DNA from 2 places in the Cellulomonas sp. zg-ZUI22 genome. Region 2 is predicted to be linked to the other one. Evidence: predicted binding sites of a transcription regulator. Region 2 holds the regulator's gene; the other holds the start of a gene.

Region 1 (8,807 bases), on a different contig from region 2:
CTTGCCCAGGTCCCTCGCCGTCACCTGGACGCGGTGCCCGCGCTCGCGCAGCCGTGCACCGATCGCCTCGCTGATGGCGACGGAGCGGTGCTTGCCACCCGTGCAGCCCACCGCGATGGTCGCGTAGCGCTTCTCCTCGTGCAGGTAGCCCGCGAGCACCGGCTCGAGCGCGTCGACGTACCGCTCGACGAACACGGTGGCGCCCGGCAGGCCCAGCACGTAGTCGCGCACCGGCGCGTCGCGTCCCGACAGGTGCCGCAGCTCGGTGATCCAGTAGGGGTTGGACAGGAACCGCACGTCGACGACGTGGTCCGCGTCCAGCGGGATGCCGTACTTGAACCCGAACGACAGCACGGACAGGTGCAGCACCTCGTCGGCCGGGCTCGCGACACCGGCCCGCACGACGCGGGCGAGGTCGTGCACGTTGAGCTCGGAGGTGTCGATGACGGTGTCGGCCCGCTCGCGCAGCTCGGCGAGCAGGGCCCGCTCGCGGGCGATGCCGTCGAGGATCCGGCCGTCCGCCTGCAGCGGGTGCGGCCGGCGCACCTGCTCGAACCGGCGGACGAGCACCTCGTCCGACGCGTCGAGGAACAGGACGCGCAGCTCGATCCCCGTGCCCTGCAGGTGGTCGATCACCCCGGTCAGCGCCGCGAAGTACTCGCGCCCGCGCACGTCGATCACCGCGGCCAGGCGCCGGGCACCGGTGCCCACGGGCCCGCTCGTGAGCATGCCGACCAGGTGCGTGAGCATCTGGGCGGGCAGGTTGTCGACGACGTACCAGCCGAGGTCCTCCAGCACCGCGGCCGCGCGGGTACGACCCGCCCCGGACATGCCGGTGATGACCAGGACCTCGGGCTGCTCGAGGACCGGCGCCTCGGCGGCCGCCTCGAGGGCGGGGATGCCCGCCGGCACGGTGATCGGCGAGGGCTCGCTCATGCGCCCAGGATGCCAGGCTCGTCGGCGGTCTCGGTGCCGGACCCGCCGGGCGGGGCACCGGCAGCGGCGTCGTCCGCCGGCCCGGCGAGTGCGGCGACCACCGCCTCGGCGGTGCGGGACCCCATGCCGGGGACTGTCGCGATCTCCTCGGCGGACGCCGCGCGCAGCCGCTTCACCGACCCGAAGTGCCGCAGCAGCGCGGCCTTGCGCGCGGGCCCCAGGCCCGGCACGTCGTCGAGCACGGACACGGTCATGCCCTTGCTGCGCCGCTTGCGGTGGGCGGTGATGGCGAACCGGTGCGCCTCGTCGCGGACGCGCTGCAGCAGGTACAGCCCTTCCGACGCGCGCCGGAGGATGACCGGGTACTCCTCCCCCGGCAGCCACACCTCCTCGAGCCGCTTGGCCAGCCCGCACAGCGCGACGTCGTCGATGCCCAGCTCGGCCAGCGCGGCGGCGGCCGCGGCGACCTGCGGCGGGCCGCCGTCGACGACCACGAGGTTGGGCGGGTACGCGAACCGCACGGGCCGCCCGGTGCGCTCGTCGACCGGTCCGCTGCGCGGCGCGTCGTCCTCCTCGCCGTCCCCGAGCTCGGGGTCGTGCGCGTCGGACCGCTCCGCCAGGTAGCGGCGGAACCGCCGGGTGATGACCTCGTGCATCGCGGCCGTGTCGTCGCGCGCGCCCTGACCCTCCGGGCCGCGCACCGTGAAGAGGCGGTACTCGCTCTTGCGGGCGAGCCCGTCCTCGAACACCACCATCGACGCGGACTGGTACGTGCCCTGGTTGTGGGACACGTCGTAGCACTCGATCCGCAGCGGGGCCGTCGGCAGGTCGAGCGCCTCCTGGATCTCCCGCAGCGCCAGGCTGCGGCTGGTGAGGTCGCCGGCGCGCCGGGTCCGGTGCAGCGCGAGGGCGTGCTCGGCGTTGCGCAGCACGGTGGCCGCCAGCTCCCGCTTGTCACCGCGCTGCGGCACGCGGACCTGCACGCGGCTGCCCCGCAGGCCGGACAGCCACGCCTGCACCTGCTCGACGTCGGTGGGCAGCACGGGCACGAGCACCTCGCGCGGCACCGACGCCGACGCGGCCTCGGGGTCCTCGCCGCCGTACACCTGCTGCAGCAGGTGCTCGACCAGTGCCGCGTCGTCGACGTCCTCGACCTTCTCGACCACCCAGCCGCGCTGCCCGCGGATGCGGCCGTCCCGGACGTGGAAGACCTGGACGGCGGCCTCGAGCTCGTCCCCGGCCAGGGCGAAGACGTCGGCGTCGGTGCCGTCGGACAGCACGACCGCGTTGCGCTCGGTGGCCTTCTCGAGCGTCGCGATGTCATCGCGCAGCCGCGCGGCACGCTCGTAGTCGAGCTCGGCCGCCGCCTCCTTCATCGCGCGCGTCAGCCGCCGGGTGAACCGGGCCGTGTCCCCCGCCATGAAGTCGCAGAAGTCCTGGGCGAGCCGGTGGTGCTCGTCGACGCCGATGCGCCCCACGCACGGCGCGGAGCACTTGTCGATGTAGCCGAGCAGGCACGGCCGGCCCTGCTGCCGTGCCCGCTTGAACACACCGGCGGAGCACGTGCGCACGGGGAACACGCGCAGCAGCAGGTCGACCGTCTCGCGGATCGCCCACGCGTGCGCGTACGGCCCGAAGTACCGGGTGCCCTTGCGCTTGGCCCCACGCATGACCTGCACCCTGGGCACCTCGTCGGCCATGGTCACCGCGAGGTAGGGGTACGACTTGTCGTCGCGGTACTTGACGTTGAACCGCGGGTCGAACTCCTTGATCCAGGAGTACTCGAGGGCGAGCGCCTCGACCTCGGTCCCGACGACGGTCCACTGCACGGACGCCGCCGTCGTCACCATCTGCTGCGTGCGCGGGTGCAGCCCGGCGATGTCCTGGAAGTAGCTGTTGAGCCGGTTGCGCAGGCTCTTGGCCTTGCCGACGTAGACGACCCGGCCGTGCTCGTCGCGGAAGCGGTACACGCCGGGCGCGTCGGGGATCTCCCCGGGCGCGGGACGGTAGGTGGCGGGGTCGGCCATGCCACCGAGCCTAGTTCGGCGCACCCACACAGCCCGCCGGGCGCCCGGGGACGTGACGTGCACCACTAGGGTCGGTCCATGGCACAGCTGCTGCACCAGTACTCGGTCGACCTCACGTGGACGGGCGCGGGGGCCGCAGGCACGTCGACGTACACGTCGTACGGCCGTGACCACACGTTGTCGTCGGGGGCGAAGCCCCCGCTGCCGGGCACCTCCGACCCGCACTTCCGCGGCGCCCCGGACCGGTGGTCGCCGGAGGACCTGCTCGTCGGGGCGCTGGCCCAGTGCCACATGCTGTGGTTCCTGCACCTCGCCGCAGCGGCGGGCGTCGTCGTGATCGGCTACGAGGACGCGGCCTCCGGGACGATGCGCATCGAGTCGGCCGGGCAGGGGCACTTCACCGAGGTCGTGCTGCGGCCGCGCGTCGTGGTGCGTTCGGCGACGCTGCCGGACGGCCGCGCCGTCGACGCCGCGCTGCTGGACGACCTGCACCGTCGCGCGCACGAGCACTGCTTCATCGCGCGGTCGGTGAACTTCACCGTGCGCCACGAGCCGGCGCCCGTGGTGGTGGGCGCCGGCTGACGACCGGTCCGTCGAGCCGCACCCCGGGGCCCGACCCCCGCATCGCCGGGTCGTCGTCGACCCGCGACCGCCACCTCACCGCCGGTCACGGGCCGAGCGCGTCAGGCGCTCACCTCGACGCGCTCGGGCTCGAGCACCTCGGCCAGGAACCGGCCGGTGTGGCTCTGCGGGACCGCCGCGACGTGCTCCGGGGTGCCCTCCGCGACGACCGTGCCGCCCCCGGACCCGCCCTCGGGCCCCATGTCGATGACCCAGTCCGCGTTCTTGATGACGTCGAGGTTGTGCTCGATCACCAGGACGGTGTTGCCCTTGTCGACGAGCGACTGCAGGACGCCCAGGAGCTTGCGGATGTCCTCGAAGTGCAGGCCGGTGGTCGGCTCGTCGAGCACGTAGATCGTCCGCCCGGTCGAGCGGCGCTGGAGCTCGGCCGCGAGCTTGACGCGCTGCGCCTCGCCGCCCGACAGCGTCGGCGCGGGCTGCCCGAGCCGCACGTACCCCAGCCCGACGTCCACGAGCGTGCGCAGATGCCGCGAGATCGCGGGGACCGCGGCGAAGAACTCGGCGGCCTCCTCGATGGGCATCGCCAGGACGTCGGCCACGGTCTTGCCCTTGAAGTGCACCTCGAGCGTCTCGCGGTTGTACCGCGCGCCGTGGCAGACCTCGCAGGGCACGTACACGTCGGGCAGGAAGTTCATCTCGATCTTCAGCGTGCCGTCGCCCGAGCACGCCTCGCAGCGCCCGCCCTTGACGTTGAACGAGAAGCGCCCGGGGGTGTACCCGCGGACCTTCGCCTCGGTCGTCTCCGCGAACAGCTTGCGGACGTGGTCCCACACACCGGTGTACGTGGCCGGGTTGGACCGCGGCGTGCGGCCGATCGGCCCCTGGTCGACGTGCACGACCTTGTCGAGCTGGTCCAGCCCGGTGACGCGCTTGTGGCGCCCGGCGACCTGCCGCGCACCGTTCAGCTCGTTGGCCATCACCGTGTAGAGGATCGAGTTCACGAGCGTCGACTTGCCCGAGCCGGACACCCCGGTGACCGCTGTCAGCACCCCGAGCGGGAAGGACACGTCGATGCCCCGCAGGTTGTTCTCGCGCGCCCCCACGACCGTCACCTGGCGCGCACGGTCCACGGGCCGGCGCTCGGCCGGCATCGGGATGGACCGGCGCCCCGACAGGTACGCCCCGGTGACGGACTCCGCGGACGCGAGCAGACCGTCGAGGTCCCCCGAGTGCACGACGTGGCCGCCGTGCTCGCCCGCACCCGGGCCGATGTCGACGATCCAGTCGGCAGCTCGGATGGTGTCCTCGTCGTGCTCGACGACGATGAGGGTGTTGCCGAGGTCCCGCAGCCGGGTGAGCGTGTCGATCAGCCGGCGGTTGTCGCGCTGGTGCAGGCCGATGGAGGGCTCGTCGAGCACGTACAGCACCCCGACGAGGCCCGACCCAATCTGCGTCGCGAGCCGGATGCGCTGCGCCTCCCCGCCCGAGAGCGTCGCGGCCGGCCGCATGAGCGAGAGGTAGTCCAGGCCGACGTCGAGCAGGAACCCCAGGCGGGCCTGGATCTCCTTGACGACCTGCGCGGCGATCGCCCGCTCGCGCTGGCCGAGCTCGAGACCGTCGATGAACGCCCGCGCCTCGTCGATCGGCATCTCGCACACCTCGGCGATGGAGCGGCCGCCGACCTTGACGGCGAGCACCTCGGGCTTCAGGCGCGCGCCCTGGCACGTGGGGCACGGGACCTCCCGCATGAAGGCCTCGTACTTCTCCTTGCTCCACTCCGAGTCGGTCTCGGCGTGCCGGCGCTGCAGGAAGGTGATGACCCCCTCGAACCCCGTGGAGTACTGCCGCTCGCGGCCCCACCGGTTGCGGTAGCGGACGTGCACCTCGTGGTTCTGCCCGTGCAGCACCGCGTCCCGGGCGCGCTTCGGCAGCGCACGCCACGGCGTGTCCATCGAGAACCCGAGGTCGGCGGCGAGCGCGGTGAGCACGCGCTGGAAGTACTCGGACGAGGTCTGCGCCCACGGCGCGACCGCCCCCTGCGCGAGCGACAGGTCGTCGTCGGGGATGACGAGCTCGGGGTCCACCTCCAGCCGCGACCCGATGCCCGTGCACTCCGGGCAGGCGCCGTAGGGGGCGTTGAACGAGAAGGTGCGCGGCTCGATCTCCTCGAGCGTGAGGACGTGGTCGTTCGGGCACGCGCGGAGCTCCGAGAACCGGCGCTCGCGCTGCGGGTCGTCCGCGTCGGCGTCGACGAGCTCGACCACGAGCAGGCCGCCGGCGAGCCCGAGGGCCGTCTCGACCGAGTCGGTGAGGCGGCGCTGCACGCCCTCGCGCGACACCAGGCGGTCCACGACCACCTCGATGTCGTGCTTCAGCTTCTTCTCCAGCGTCGGCGGCGTCGCCAGCTGCACGACCTCGCCGTCCACGCGGGCGCGGGAGAACCCCTTGCCCTGCAGCTCGCGGAACAGGTCCGTGTACTCCCCCTTGCGGCCGCGCACGACCGGTGCGAGCACCTGGTACCGCGTGCCCTCCGGCAGCTCGAGCAGGCGGTCGACGATCTGCTGCGGCGTCTGGGCCGTGACGCGCTCCCCGCAGACCGGGCAGTACTGGGTCCCGGCGCGCGCGAACAGCAGGCGCAGGTAGTCGTACACCTCGGTGATGGTGCCGACGGTGGAGCGCGGGTTGCGGTTGGTCGACTTCTGGTCGATGGACACCGCCGGGGACAGGCCCTCGATGAAGTCCACGTCGGGCTTGTCCATCTGCCCGAGGAACTGTCGCGCGTACGCGGACAGCGACTCCACGTAGCGCCGCTGCCCCTCCGCGAAGATCGTGTCGAAGGCGAGGGACGACTTGCCGGAGCCGGACAGCCCGGTGAAGGCGATGAGGGCGTCACGGGGCAGGTCGACGTCGACGTTGCGGAGGTTGTGCTCCCGGGCGCCACGGACCAGCAGACGGTCGGACAGAGGATCGGTCACAGCCGACGAGTCTACGTCGGGCCACCGACAGTCGCACACGTGTTCGACGTGCGAGCAGGGCGTCGATGCGGTACCGCACCCGCACGCCCGGGCCGCCCGCGAGCGCCGTCGGGGCGGGCGGGCCATGCTGAGGGCGATGGACGCACCGAACACCCCGGCGGCCGAGGGCGGCCCGCCGGACGACCTCCTGCCGGGCGACGCGCTGCCCGGTGACCTCCCGCTGCAGGACCTCCTGCGGGGCGACCAGGTCCCCGTCGAGGAGTACGCCGTGCTGGGCGACGGCCACTCCGCCGCCCTGGTGTCCCGGCACGGCTCGGTCGACTGGCTGTGCCTACCCCGGTTCGACTCCGACGCGTGCTTCGCCGCACTCCTGGGCACGCCCGAGCACGGCCGCTGGCTCCTGACGGTCCGGGACGCCACCGCCGTGACCCGGCGCTACCGGGGCGACTCCTTCGTCCTCGAGACGACCTACCGCACCGCACGGGGCACGGCCGTCGCGGTCGACGCCATGCCGTCGGGCGACGGACGCGCGGACCTGGTCCGGCGCCTGGACTGCACGGCCGGGGAGGTCGAGGTCGAGCACGAGTGGGTGGTGCGCTTCGGGTACGGCGCCGTGCAGCCGTGGGTGCGCCACGAGGACGACGCCGACGGCTGCGACACGATCCGCGCGGTGGCCGGCCCCGACTCCCTGGTGCTGCGGGGGGACCGCCTGCCCCGCGCCGACGGCCGCCGTCACCGGGACCGGTTCAGGCTGCGCGCGGGCCAGAGCGTCGAGCTGTCGCTCACCTGGGTCCACTCGTGGCAGCCCGTGCCGCCGCGCCTGCCGGTGAGTGGCCGGGTCGACACCACGGCCGCCCGCTGGGGCCTGTGGGCACGCGGCTGCGGGTACGACGGCCCGTACCGCGAGGCGGTCGTCCGCTCGCTGCTGGTGCTGCGCCTGCTGACCGACGCGACCACCGGGGGCGTCGTCGCGGCGCCGACGACGTCGTTGCCCGAGACACCGGGCGGCGAGCGCAACTGGGACTACCGGTACTGCTGGCTGCGCGACGCCGCGTTCACGCTCGAGGCGCTCCTGGAGCAGGGCTTCCGTGACGAGGCGACCCAGTGGCGGGACTGGCTGGCCCGGGCCGTGGCGGGCGACCCGCGGGACCTGCAGATCATGTACCGGCTGGACGGCGGGCGCCGGCTGCCCGAGACGCAGCTCGACCACCTGCCGGGGTACGCCGGCTCGCGCCCGGTGCGCCGGGGCAACGGCGCCGTGCGGCAGGTGCAGCACGACGTGCTGGGCGTGGTCATGTCGGCGCTGGCGATGGCCCGCGACGCGGGGCTCGCGGAGACCTCCGACACGTGGTCGCTGCAGCGCCGGCTCGTGGACGACCTGGCGCGGCACTGGCGGGAGCCGGACCGCGGCATCTGGGAGGTGCGGGGTGAGCCGCGTCACTTCACGCACTCGAAGGTGATGACGTGGGCCGCGCTCGACCGCGCGGTGCACGCCGTCGAGCAGCACGGCCTGCCCGGCCCCGTGGAGCGCTGGCGTCGCACCCGCGACGAGGTCCGCGCGGACGTCCTCGCCCACGGGTGGTCCGACGCGCGCGCCAGCTTCGTGCAGCACTACGGCGCCGAGCACACCGACGCGTCGCTGCTGCAGGTCGTGCTGGTCGGGTTCGTGCCCGCGGACGGTCCGCACGCCCGCGGGACGCTGGCCGCGGTCCGGGAGGAGCTCGAGGTCGCGCCGGGGCTGCTGCGCCGTTACCGCACGGACCGCACCGACGACGGGCTGCGCGGTGACGAGGCCGCGTTCCTCGCGTGCTCGTTCTGGCTCGCCGACGCCCTGGCCCGGGGGGACGACGTGGACGGCGCACGCCGGGTGCTCGACGCGGTGGTGCCGCTGGCGAACGACGTGGGTCTGCTCGCCGAGCAGTACGACCCCGCCGGCCGGCACATGCGCGGCAACGTGCCGCAGGCGCTCTCGCACCTGGCGCTCGTCCGCGCGGCGCACAGCCACGCGGCGGCCGCCCGGCGCGCGGCCGTGACGGCCGCGGCGGTGACCCCGTGACCGCGCTGCCCGTGGGTCCGTGCACGGGGCACGTCGAACCCGGTGGTCCCAGCGGGGTGCGGGTGCTGGACGACGCGCAGATCCGCACGGCGTCCGTCGGGCCGATGGACAACGACGCCTACCTCGTGACGTGCCGGCGCTCGGGCGCCCAGCTGCTGGTCGACGCGCCCGCCGACCCCGACCGGTTGCTCGCGCTCGTCCGCGAGGGCTCGGGCTCGGCGCGGCTCGACA
Region 2 (8,807 bases):
CCGGTGCGACGGCCTCGGCCGCCGACCGGCTGCTGTGGGCGCACGGGCACCGCCCGCTGCGGATCTCGAAGTACGCGACGGGGCTGGCGGCGCTGCGGCCCGAGCTCCCCGCGAACCGTTGGCGGCGCACGCTGCGCCGTCATCTGCTGCCCGACGGCGCGCCCGACCCGGCGCCCGGCCCCCGCTGACCACGGCACCCGCCACCGGAGGAGACGACGATGTCACGACGGAGCTCCCGCACCCTCGCCCTGGGAGTGCTCGCCTGCGCCCTGGCGGCGCCCCTGGCGGGCGCCGCACCCGCCGCCGGCGCACCCGTTCCGGCCGCGGCGCCGGCGGCCCCGTCGCCCGACGGTGACGTGACGTTCTCGGTCCCCCCGGGCGGGTTCACCGGGACGCTGCAGGTCACCCTCGCGGCGGCCGCACCCGGCGCGCAGGTCCGGTACACCACCGACGGGTCGGTCCCGACCGGCTCCTCCCCCGTCGCGTCCGGCCCGCTCACCCTGACGCGGAGCACCGAGGTGCGGGCGCAGGCGTTCGTCGGCGCGGCCCCCAGCGGTGAGCCGGCGACGGCGCGCTACGTCGCCACGTCCGTCACCACCCGCCACGACCTGCCGGTGCTCGTGGTCGACTCGTTCGGCAAGGGCGCCGTCGGGGACGACTACCACGCCGCCGCGATGCTGGAGCTGCAGCCGACCGGCGGCACCACGACGCTGACGTCGCCGCCCGCGCTCGTCACCGCCGGCGGCTACCGCCTGCGCGGTCAGTCGAGCCGCATGTTCGACAAGAAGCCCTACCGCCTGGAGCTGTGGGACGACACGGGTGACGACGCCGACCTGCCGTTCTTCGGCATGCCGGCAGAGTCCGACTGGGTGCTGCGGGGTCCGTTCGCCGACAAGTCGCTGGTCCGCGAGGCGCTCGTGCTCGACCTCGGGCGGGAGATGGGGCTGGCGACGCCCCGCTACCGGTTCGTCGAGGTCTACGTCAACGACGACGCCCGTCCCGTCGCCGCCGACGACTACCGGGGCGTGTACCTGCTCGAGGAGACGATCAAGAACCAGAAGAACCGGCTGGACCTCAAGAAGCTGGACCCCGAGGACGTCGCACCGCCGCGCGTCGAGGGCGGGTACATCCTCAAGTTCGAGTGGCTGGCCGCCGAGGAGCCGCTCGTGCCGTGCCGGGGCGGGTCGACCTGCTGGTCCGACCTCGAGGTCCACGACCCCGACGACCTCGTACCGGCACAGCTCGAGTACATCGCGGGGTACGTCGGACGCGTCAACGACGCGATCCACTCCCCCGGGCGCGCCGACCCGGCAACCGGCTACCCGTCGCTCGTCGACGTCGACTCGTTCGTCGACCTGGTGATCGTCAACGAGCTGAGCCGCGACATGGATGCGTACTACCGCAGCCAGTACTTCCACAAGGACCGCGGCGGACTGCTGACCGCCGGGCCGCTGTGGGACTTCGACCTCACGTTCGGGGTGGGGGGCTACTTCCAGAACGACCAGGTCACGGGGTGGCAGTACGAGCAGACCCGCCAGAACCCGCCGAACGACTGGTTCACCGTGCTCATGCGCGACCCGGCGTTCGTCGAGCGCGTGCGGGCGCGCTGGCAGGAGCTGCGCCGTGGCCCGCTGGCCGACACGGCGCTGCGCGGCCACGTCACCCGGCTGACGGGCCCGCTGAGCGGGGCCGCAGCCCGCAACGCGCAGCGCTGGCCGAACCTGTCGACCCAGCTGATCGGGCCTTTTGTCACCCCGACGGCCCCCACCTGGAACGGTCAGGTGGCCTACCTGGAGGACTGGATGCTGCGCCGCGCCGCGTGGCTCGACACCCCCGCCGCGTGGGGCGGTCCGGCGAGTCCCCCGCCGACGTCCACCGCGTCGCCGGCCCCGACGCCGTCACCGTCGGTCTCCACCGGCCCGACCGCGTCGCCCGTCACGTCCGCGTCGCCGACACCCGGCCGCGACCCCGGCGGGCAGGCGTGCACGGCGACGTTCCGGACGGTGTCCGCCTGGCCCGGCGGGTTCCAGGGCGAGGTCACCGTCACGGCGGGGACCGCCCCCCTGACGGGCTGGGTCGTGACGCTGGGACTCCCGCCGGGTGTCGGAATCACGCAGTCGTGGAGCACGACGCTGACCGGTGGCGGGAGCACGCTCACGGCACGCAACGCGGCGTGGAACGGCAGGCTCGGGGCGGGGGCCGCGACGACCTTCGGCGTCATCGGCTCGTCCTCGGGCGGTTCGGTAGCCCCCACGCTCGCCTGCGCCGCGGGCTAGCCGCCGCGGGCCGGACGCGTCCCCCCGACCCGTGGTCCGGGCGGACGCGTCCCGGCCCTCGGGACGGCTTTGGTCCACGCCGCGGGACGGGAGCACCATGAGGCGTGCCCACCGCCCTGCTCCTCGAGAACCTCCACCCGCACGCCCGGACCATCCTCGAGTCCGCCGGCTTCGACGTCGTGACGCGCACCGGCGCGCTCGACGAGGCCGAGCTCGTCGAGGCCCTCGCCGGCGTCCAGGTGCTGGGGATCCGGTCCAAGACCGACGTGCCTGCCGAGGTGCTGGCGGCCGCCCCCGACCTCGAGGTCGTGGGCGCCTTCTGCATCGGCACCAACCAGATCGACCTGCACGCCGCCGCCGGCCACGGGATCGCCGTCTTCAACGCACCGTTCTCCAACACGCGGTCCGTCGTGGAGATCGCGATCGCCGACATCATCTCCCTGACGCGCCGCCTGACGGTGTTCGACAAGGACATGCACGCGGGCGTCTGGAACAAGTCGGCCACCGGCGCGCACGAGGTGCGCGGCCGCACGCTCGGCATCATCGGCTACGGCAACATCGGCACCCAGCTGTCCGTGCTCGCCGAGAACCTCGGCATGTCGGTCGTGTTCTACGACACCGCCGAGAAGCTCGCGCTCGGCAACGCCCGCCGGATGGACACCCTCGACGAGCTGCTCGAGGAGGCGGACGTCGTCACGCTGCACGTCGACGGGCGCGCCGGGAACGCCGGGATGTTCGGTGCCAAGCAGATCGCGCGCATGCGCCCGGGCTCGATCTTCCTCAACCTGTCCCGCGGCTTCGTCGTCGACTACGCCGCCTTGCGCGACGCCGTGCTGTCCGGCCACGTGGCGGGCGCCGCGGTCGACGTCTTCCCGACCGAGCCCAAGCGCAAGGGCGACCCGTTCGAGTCGGAGCTGCGCGGACTGCCCAACGTGATCCTCACGCCGCACACCGGCGGGTCGACCGAGGAGGCACAGGCCGCCATCGGCCAGTTCGTCGCCAACAAGGTGCGTGACTACCTGGCGACCGGCTCGACCAACCTGTCGGTCAACCTCCCGAACCTCGCGCTCGACCAGCGCCCGGACGCGCACCGCATCGCCTACCTGCACCGCAACGTGCCCGGCGTCCTGGCGACGATCAACGCCACCCTCGCCGAGCACGGCGTCAACATCGAGGGTCAGCTGCTCGCGACCCGCGGCGAGCTCGGCTACGTCGTCACCGACGTCGCGTCGCCCGTCCCGCAGGAGGTGGCCGACGTGCTGCGCGGCCGACCGGAGTCGCTGCGGCTGCGCCTGCTCGACTGACCGGGCCGGACGCCCTGTCGTGCCTGCCGGCCCGATGGTGATGTCGGGGCCGACGACGACGAAGGGGGCCGCGCAGCCGTGTGCTGCGCGACCCCCTGCGGCTCGCTGCCGGTCCCTGACCGGTCAGGCCGAGCCGGACTTGCGCTGGAACCGTCGCTGGACCGGCCCCGCCGTCTCCGCGCCGTGGACCGCGCCGGTGTTGCGGCTGCCGTCCGCGCTGCGGTGCCCCTGGGCCTTCTTGTGCTCGAGCGCGGCCCGGAACTTCTCCTTGGCCTCGTCGCTGACTGCCGACGGCTGATCGTCCTGGGTCATGTGCTTGTCCTCCGCTCGCCGGCGTGGTCACACCGGCGGTCCCAGCGTGGTCGACCGCGGCCGTCCACGCCAGCCCATTCCTGCGGGGCACGCCGGACGGCGAGGGTCAGACCCCGCTCGACGCCGTCCCGGCGGGTGCGTCGTCCTCGCCCGCGCGGGACGCGCGGTGCTCGGCACGCAGTCCCGAGATCGCGGTCTCGAAGTCCTCCAGGGAGTCGAACGCCTGGTAGACGCTGGCGAACCGGAGGTAGGCGACCTCGTCGAGCTCGCGCAGCGGCCCGAGGATCGCCAGACCGATCTCGTAGGCGTCGATCTCGGCCGAGCCGGACGTGCGCAGGCTCTCCTCGACCTTCTGCGCCAGGAGCGCGAGGTCGTCCTCGCTCACCGGTCGCCCCTGACACGCCTTGCGCACACCGTTGGCGATCTTCTCGCGGCTGAAGGGCTCGGTGGCCCCGGACCGCTTCACGACGGACAGGCTCGCGGTCTCGACGGTGGTGAACCGACGGTGGCAGCTCGGGCACTGACGGCGGCGCCGGATCGACGACCCGTCGTCGGAGGTGCGGGAGTCGACCACACGGGAGTCGGGATGCCGGCAGAACGGACAGTGCACAGCGGACCTCTCGGCGTGGCGCAGATGACGTCCGCCTCGACAGCGCCGCGCGGACGCACGCGACGCTAAGCGGTACGGCCTGCCGCCGCAACATCCCTGCCACCGTCGGGGCGCGGTGGGCGCCGTCGCGGCCCACAGCGTGGCGGACCCGCCCGCAGTGCCGCGCCGCGGGCCTTCCGCCCGTCGCCGTGCGCTCAGCGCGCCGGCACGACCACCGTCTGCCCGGCCTGCACCCCGCCGGAGGGCAGCTCGTTGAGCGCCATCAGCTCGAGCACGACGTCCCGCACGTCCTCGCCCGGGGAGGCGGCCTCCGCCGCGATGCCCCACAGGGTGTCCCCGGGTGCGACGACGACGCGCCGCACCTCAGGAGCGGCCGCAGGGCCGTCGGCCCAGGCGCCCGCGGCGCCGCCGACGCCGAGCGCCACCAGCGCGGCCACCGTCCAGACGACGAGCCGGCCGCGACGCGTGAGGTGGAGCGTCGACGAGGGCCCCGTCGGCCGCGCAGCACGCGTGCTCGCGTCCCGCACCACGGGTGCCGGACGCACCGCACGGACACCCGCGGCCGGTCGCACCGTCCGTTCCGTCGTCATCGCGCTCATCCTGCGTTCCTCTCGTCGTCGATCCCGGTCCTCGACCTCGACCCGACCCGGCATCTGTCCGCTCGATCGAACACGTGTTCGTCGAACGCTTGTACGATGTCTACCAGACCGGACCGACACGCGTCGAGACACGATCGAACAGATGTTTGATCCGACCACCCCCCGCCCCTAGGGTGAGCACTGCGACGAGTGCACCACCGACCTCCGACATCGCCGTGGCGACGTCGGCGGCGGCGACCGTCGCCGGAGCTCGTCCCCGAGGGCGAGGCCCGGCGCGGGTGGCGGCGCCCGGCGCACGCGGGTCCCGCCCCGGGCCCCGCGTCGACCGACGCAGGAGGCGCAGTGGACGTGCAGCACGGCTCGACGACGCAGGCCCGCGGGCGGGCCGCCGCCGCGGCCGCGTCCGCCACCGACGCCGACGAGGTCCCCGGCGACGGGCTGACCACGCGCCAGCGCCTCGTCCTGGAGACCGTGCGCGCCTCGGTCGAGCAGCGCGGGTACCCGCCGAGCATGCGGGAGATCGGCGAGGCCGTCGGGCTCACCAGCCCGTCCAGCGTCAAGCACCAGCTCACGGCGCTCGAGCGCAAGGGCTACCTGCGGCGCGACCCGCACCGGCCCCGCGCCATCGAGGTCGTGCAGCCGGACGACGCGCGCAGCGTCGCACGGTGGGGCGCCGGGTCGGACGGCCCCGCGCCGGACACCGACCTGCCCGAGCGCGACAGCGCCCCCGCCCCGTCGTACGTGCCCGTCGTGGGCCGGATCGCCGCAGGCGGGCCGATCGTCGCCGAGCAGGTCGTCGAGGACGTCTTCCCCCTGCCGCGCCAGCTGGTCGGGGAGGGTGAGCTCTTCCTGCTCAAGGTGGCCGGCGACTCGATGATCGACGCCGCCATCTGCGACGGCGACTGGGTGGTGGTGCGACGTCAGCCGGTGGCCGAGAACGGCGAGATCGTGGCCGCGATGATCGACGGGGAGGCGACGGTGAAGACCCTCAAGCGCGCCGACGGCCACGTCTGGCTGCTGCCCCACAACCCGGCCTACGCACCGATCGACGGCGACGAGGCGACCGTGCTCGGACGCGTCGTCAGCGTCCTGCGGAGCCTGTAGCGCCGGCCCGCCGGCGTCGCCGTGCGACGGGTCACCCGCGGCGCGAGGCTGTGGCCGTGCGCCGGACGGCCCGGCGCACGGCCAGCCCGCAGGGAGACACCATGCCCGCACGTCGCGACCCCGGCCCCAGCGTGAAGGACCCCGAGTTGTACGAGGACCTGCGGGACCGGGGCAACAGCAAGGAGAAGTCCGCGCGCATCGCCAACGCCGCGGCGGCGCGCGGGCGCTCGGCGGTCGGCCGCGCGGGCGGTCGGGCGGGCGACTACGACGACTGGACGGTCGCGGACCTGCGGCGGCGCGCCGCCGAGATCGGCATCACGGGCCGCTCCGCCATGCGCAAGGCCGAGCTGGTCACCGCCCTGCGCTCGCACTGACGCGCCCGCGGGCCGAGGTCGGCAGGCCGCCGCCCGTCCCGGCGCGCTTCCGGCCCGCTGGGCGGCGGCGGCCGCCGTGCGAGGTCAGAAGCCGAAGCGGCGTGCGACCGACCGGACTGCCTCCGCGGAGCGACGCATCCCCATGATCTCGTCGGAGGACATCGGCACCTCGAGCCTCTCCAGCACGCCCGCCGCACCGACGATCGAGGGCACGCTGAGGCAGACGTCGGACATGCCGAGGTACTGGTCCAGCAACGAGGACACCGGCAGGATCCGGCGCTCGTCCTTGAGCACCGCCTCGATGATCCGGGAGCCCGCGAGGGCGATCGCGTAGTTGGTCGCGCCCTTGCCCTCGATGATGCGGTAGGCGGACTCGACGACCTCCCGTGCGATGGAGTCGCGCACCTCGCGCGTCAGGGGGCCGTTGCCGCCCGTGCCCTCCCAGTCGAGGATCGGCACGGCGCCGATGGTCGACGAGCTCCACAGCGGGATCTCGGTGTCGCCGTGCTCGCCCGCGACGTACGCGTGCACGTTCTGCACCGCCACGCCGGTGTGCCGCGCGATGAGGTACCGCAGCCGCGAGGAGTCGAGCACCGTGCCGGACCCGAAGACCTGCCCGGGCGGCAGCCCGGAGATCTTCATCGCCGCGTACGTCACGACGTCCACCGGGTTGGTCACCATCACGTAGACGGCGTTCGGTGCGACCTCGACGATGCCGGGCAGCACGTTCTTGACCAGGGAGATCGTCGCCTCGGCCAGGTCGATACGGGTCTGGCCGGGCTTCTGCTTGGCGCCTGCGGTGAACATGACGATGTCGCAGTCCGCCATCACGGCCACGTCGTCCGACCCGATCACCTCGGCCATCGACGTGAACTGGATGCCGTGCGACAGGTCGAGGACCTCCGCGTCGACCTTCGCGCGGTTGACGTCGAGCAGCGCCACGGTCCGCGCCGCACCGCGCATCAGGGCGGCGTAGGCCATGGTCGAGCCCACCGCGCCCGCGCCGACGATGCCCAGCTTCGACGTGCGGCGCGGCACGGACGGCGTCGTGCTCAGGGCGTACTCGTCGCCCTCGATGGCGTCGACCATGGTGTTTCCCCTCGTCACGGGCGTCGAGCCGAGCCCGGGACGCACACGCCCGGTCCGCACGCCCCAGGCACGAGGCTAGTCGGAACCGGCCAGCCGGCGCAGCGCGGCGAGCACGACCTCGCGGTCGGTGGTCCGCCAGAACGGCGGCATGGACCGCTGCAGGAACTCGCCGTAGCGCGCCGTCGCCAGCCGCGGGTCGAGCACCGCGACCACCCCGCGGTCCTCCCCCGAGCGCACCAGGCGCCCCGCGCCCTGGGCCAGCAGCAGCGCGGCGTGGGTGGCGGCGACGGACATGAACCCGTTGCCGCCCGCGGCGGCCACCGCGTCGGAGCGGGCCGAGCGCACCGGGTCGTCGGGGCGCGGGAACGGGATGCGGTCGATGACGACGAGCCGGCAGGCCGGGCCCGGCACGTCGACGCCCTGCCACAGCGACAGGGTGCCGAACAGGCACGTCGGCTCGTCGGCGGCGAACCGCGCGACCAGCGTCGGGAGCTGGTCGTCCCCCTGCAGCAGGACCGGCACGTCCAGCCGCTCGCGCATCGCCTCCGCCGCGACCGTCGCCGCGCGGCGGGACGTGAAGAGCCCGAGCGTGCGGCCCCCGGCCGCCTCGACCAGGGTGGCGATCTCGTCGAGCTGGGCGTCCGTGGCCGGTTCGCGTCCCGGTGGCGGGAGCCGCCGCGCGACGTAGCAGATGCCCTGCCGCGGGTAGTCGAACGGGCTGCCGACGTCGAGGCCGCGCCAGCGCAGGACCTCCTCGCCGGCCGGGGGCGGCTGCGTGCCACCGGGCGCGGGGACGCCCGTCGTCGCGGCACCGGCCACGGCCTGCGGCCCGACGGGTGCCGCGTCCGGGCGCACCGCCAGCCCTACCGAGCGGGCGGCGGGATCGAACGACCCACCGAGCGTGAGCGTCGCGGACGTCAGCACCGCCGTCCGCCCCGCCAGCAGGTTGCTGCGGACCAGGCCCGCCACGGCCAGGGGTGCCGCGTGCAGCCGCGTGGTCGTGACGCCCCGGCGGTCCTCCCCGCGCGCGCACCAGAGCACGGTCGACGCGTTCTGCTCGGGGTCGGCAGCCATCCGCTCGGCGACCTCGAACAGCAGGAGCATCGCGGAGTTGGCCATCTTGCGGCCCCCGTCCGCGG

Evidence for each region. Region 2 encodes LexA, which represses DNA repair genes until DNA is damaged. Its sites were predicted from a motif close to TCGAACANNTGTTCGA; they were not measured.
Region 1: the regulator LexA is predicted to act here: its motif matches at 6,552-6,567, upstream of uvrA (excinuclease ABC subunit UvrA).

What each region holds. Positions count from the first base shown of each region.
Region 1 is NZ_JAFMUZ010000002.1:451,370-460,176, reverse strand. It holds gene rapZ (RNase adapter RapZ) at 1-936, opposite strand, end outside; gene uvrC (excinuclease ABC subunit UvrC) at 933-2,963, opposite strand; gene J1G43_RS09800 (OsmC family protein) at 3,042-3,545, shown strand; gene uvrA (excinuclease ABC subunit UvrA) at 3,647-6,508, opposite strand; gene J1G43_RS09790 (glycoside hydrolase family 15 protein) at 6,657-8,576, shown strand; gene J1G43_RS09785 (MBL fold metallo-hydrolase) at 8,573-8,807, shown strand, end outside.
Region 2 is NZ_JAFMUZ010000003.1:88,907-97,713, forward strand. It holds gene J1G43_RS11755 (polyphosphate polymerase domain-containing protein) at 1-188, shown strand, start outside; gene J1G43_RS11760 (CotH kinase family protein) at 219-2,276, shown strand; gene serA (phosphoglycerate dehydrogenase) at 2,381-3,580, shown strand; gene J1G43_RS11770 (DUF5302 domain-containing protein) at 3,704-3,892, opposite strand; gene nrdR (transcriptional regulator NrdR) at 3,999-4,502, opposite strand; gene J1G43_RS11780 (LysM peptidoglycan-binding domain-containing protein) at 4,697-5,101, opposite strand; gene lexA (transcriptional repressor LexA) at 5,444-6,205, shown strand; gene J1G43_RS11790 (Rho termination factor N-terminal domain-containing protein) at 6,307-6,579, shown strand; gene J1G43_RS11795 (L-lactate dehydrogenase) at 6,664-7,668, opposite strand; gene J1G43_RS11800 (ATP-dependent DNA helicase) at 7,744-8,807, opposite strand, start outside.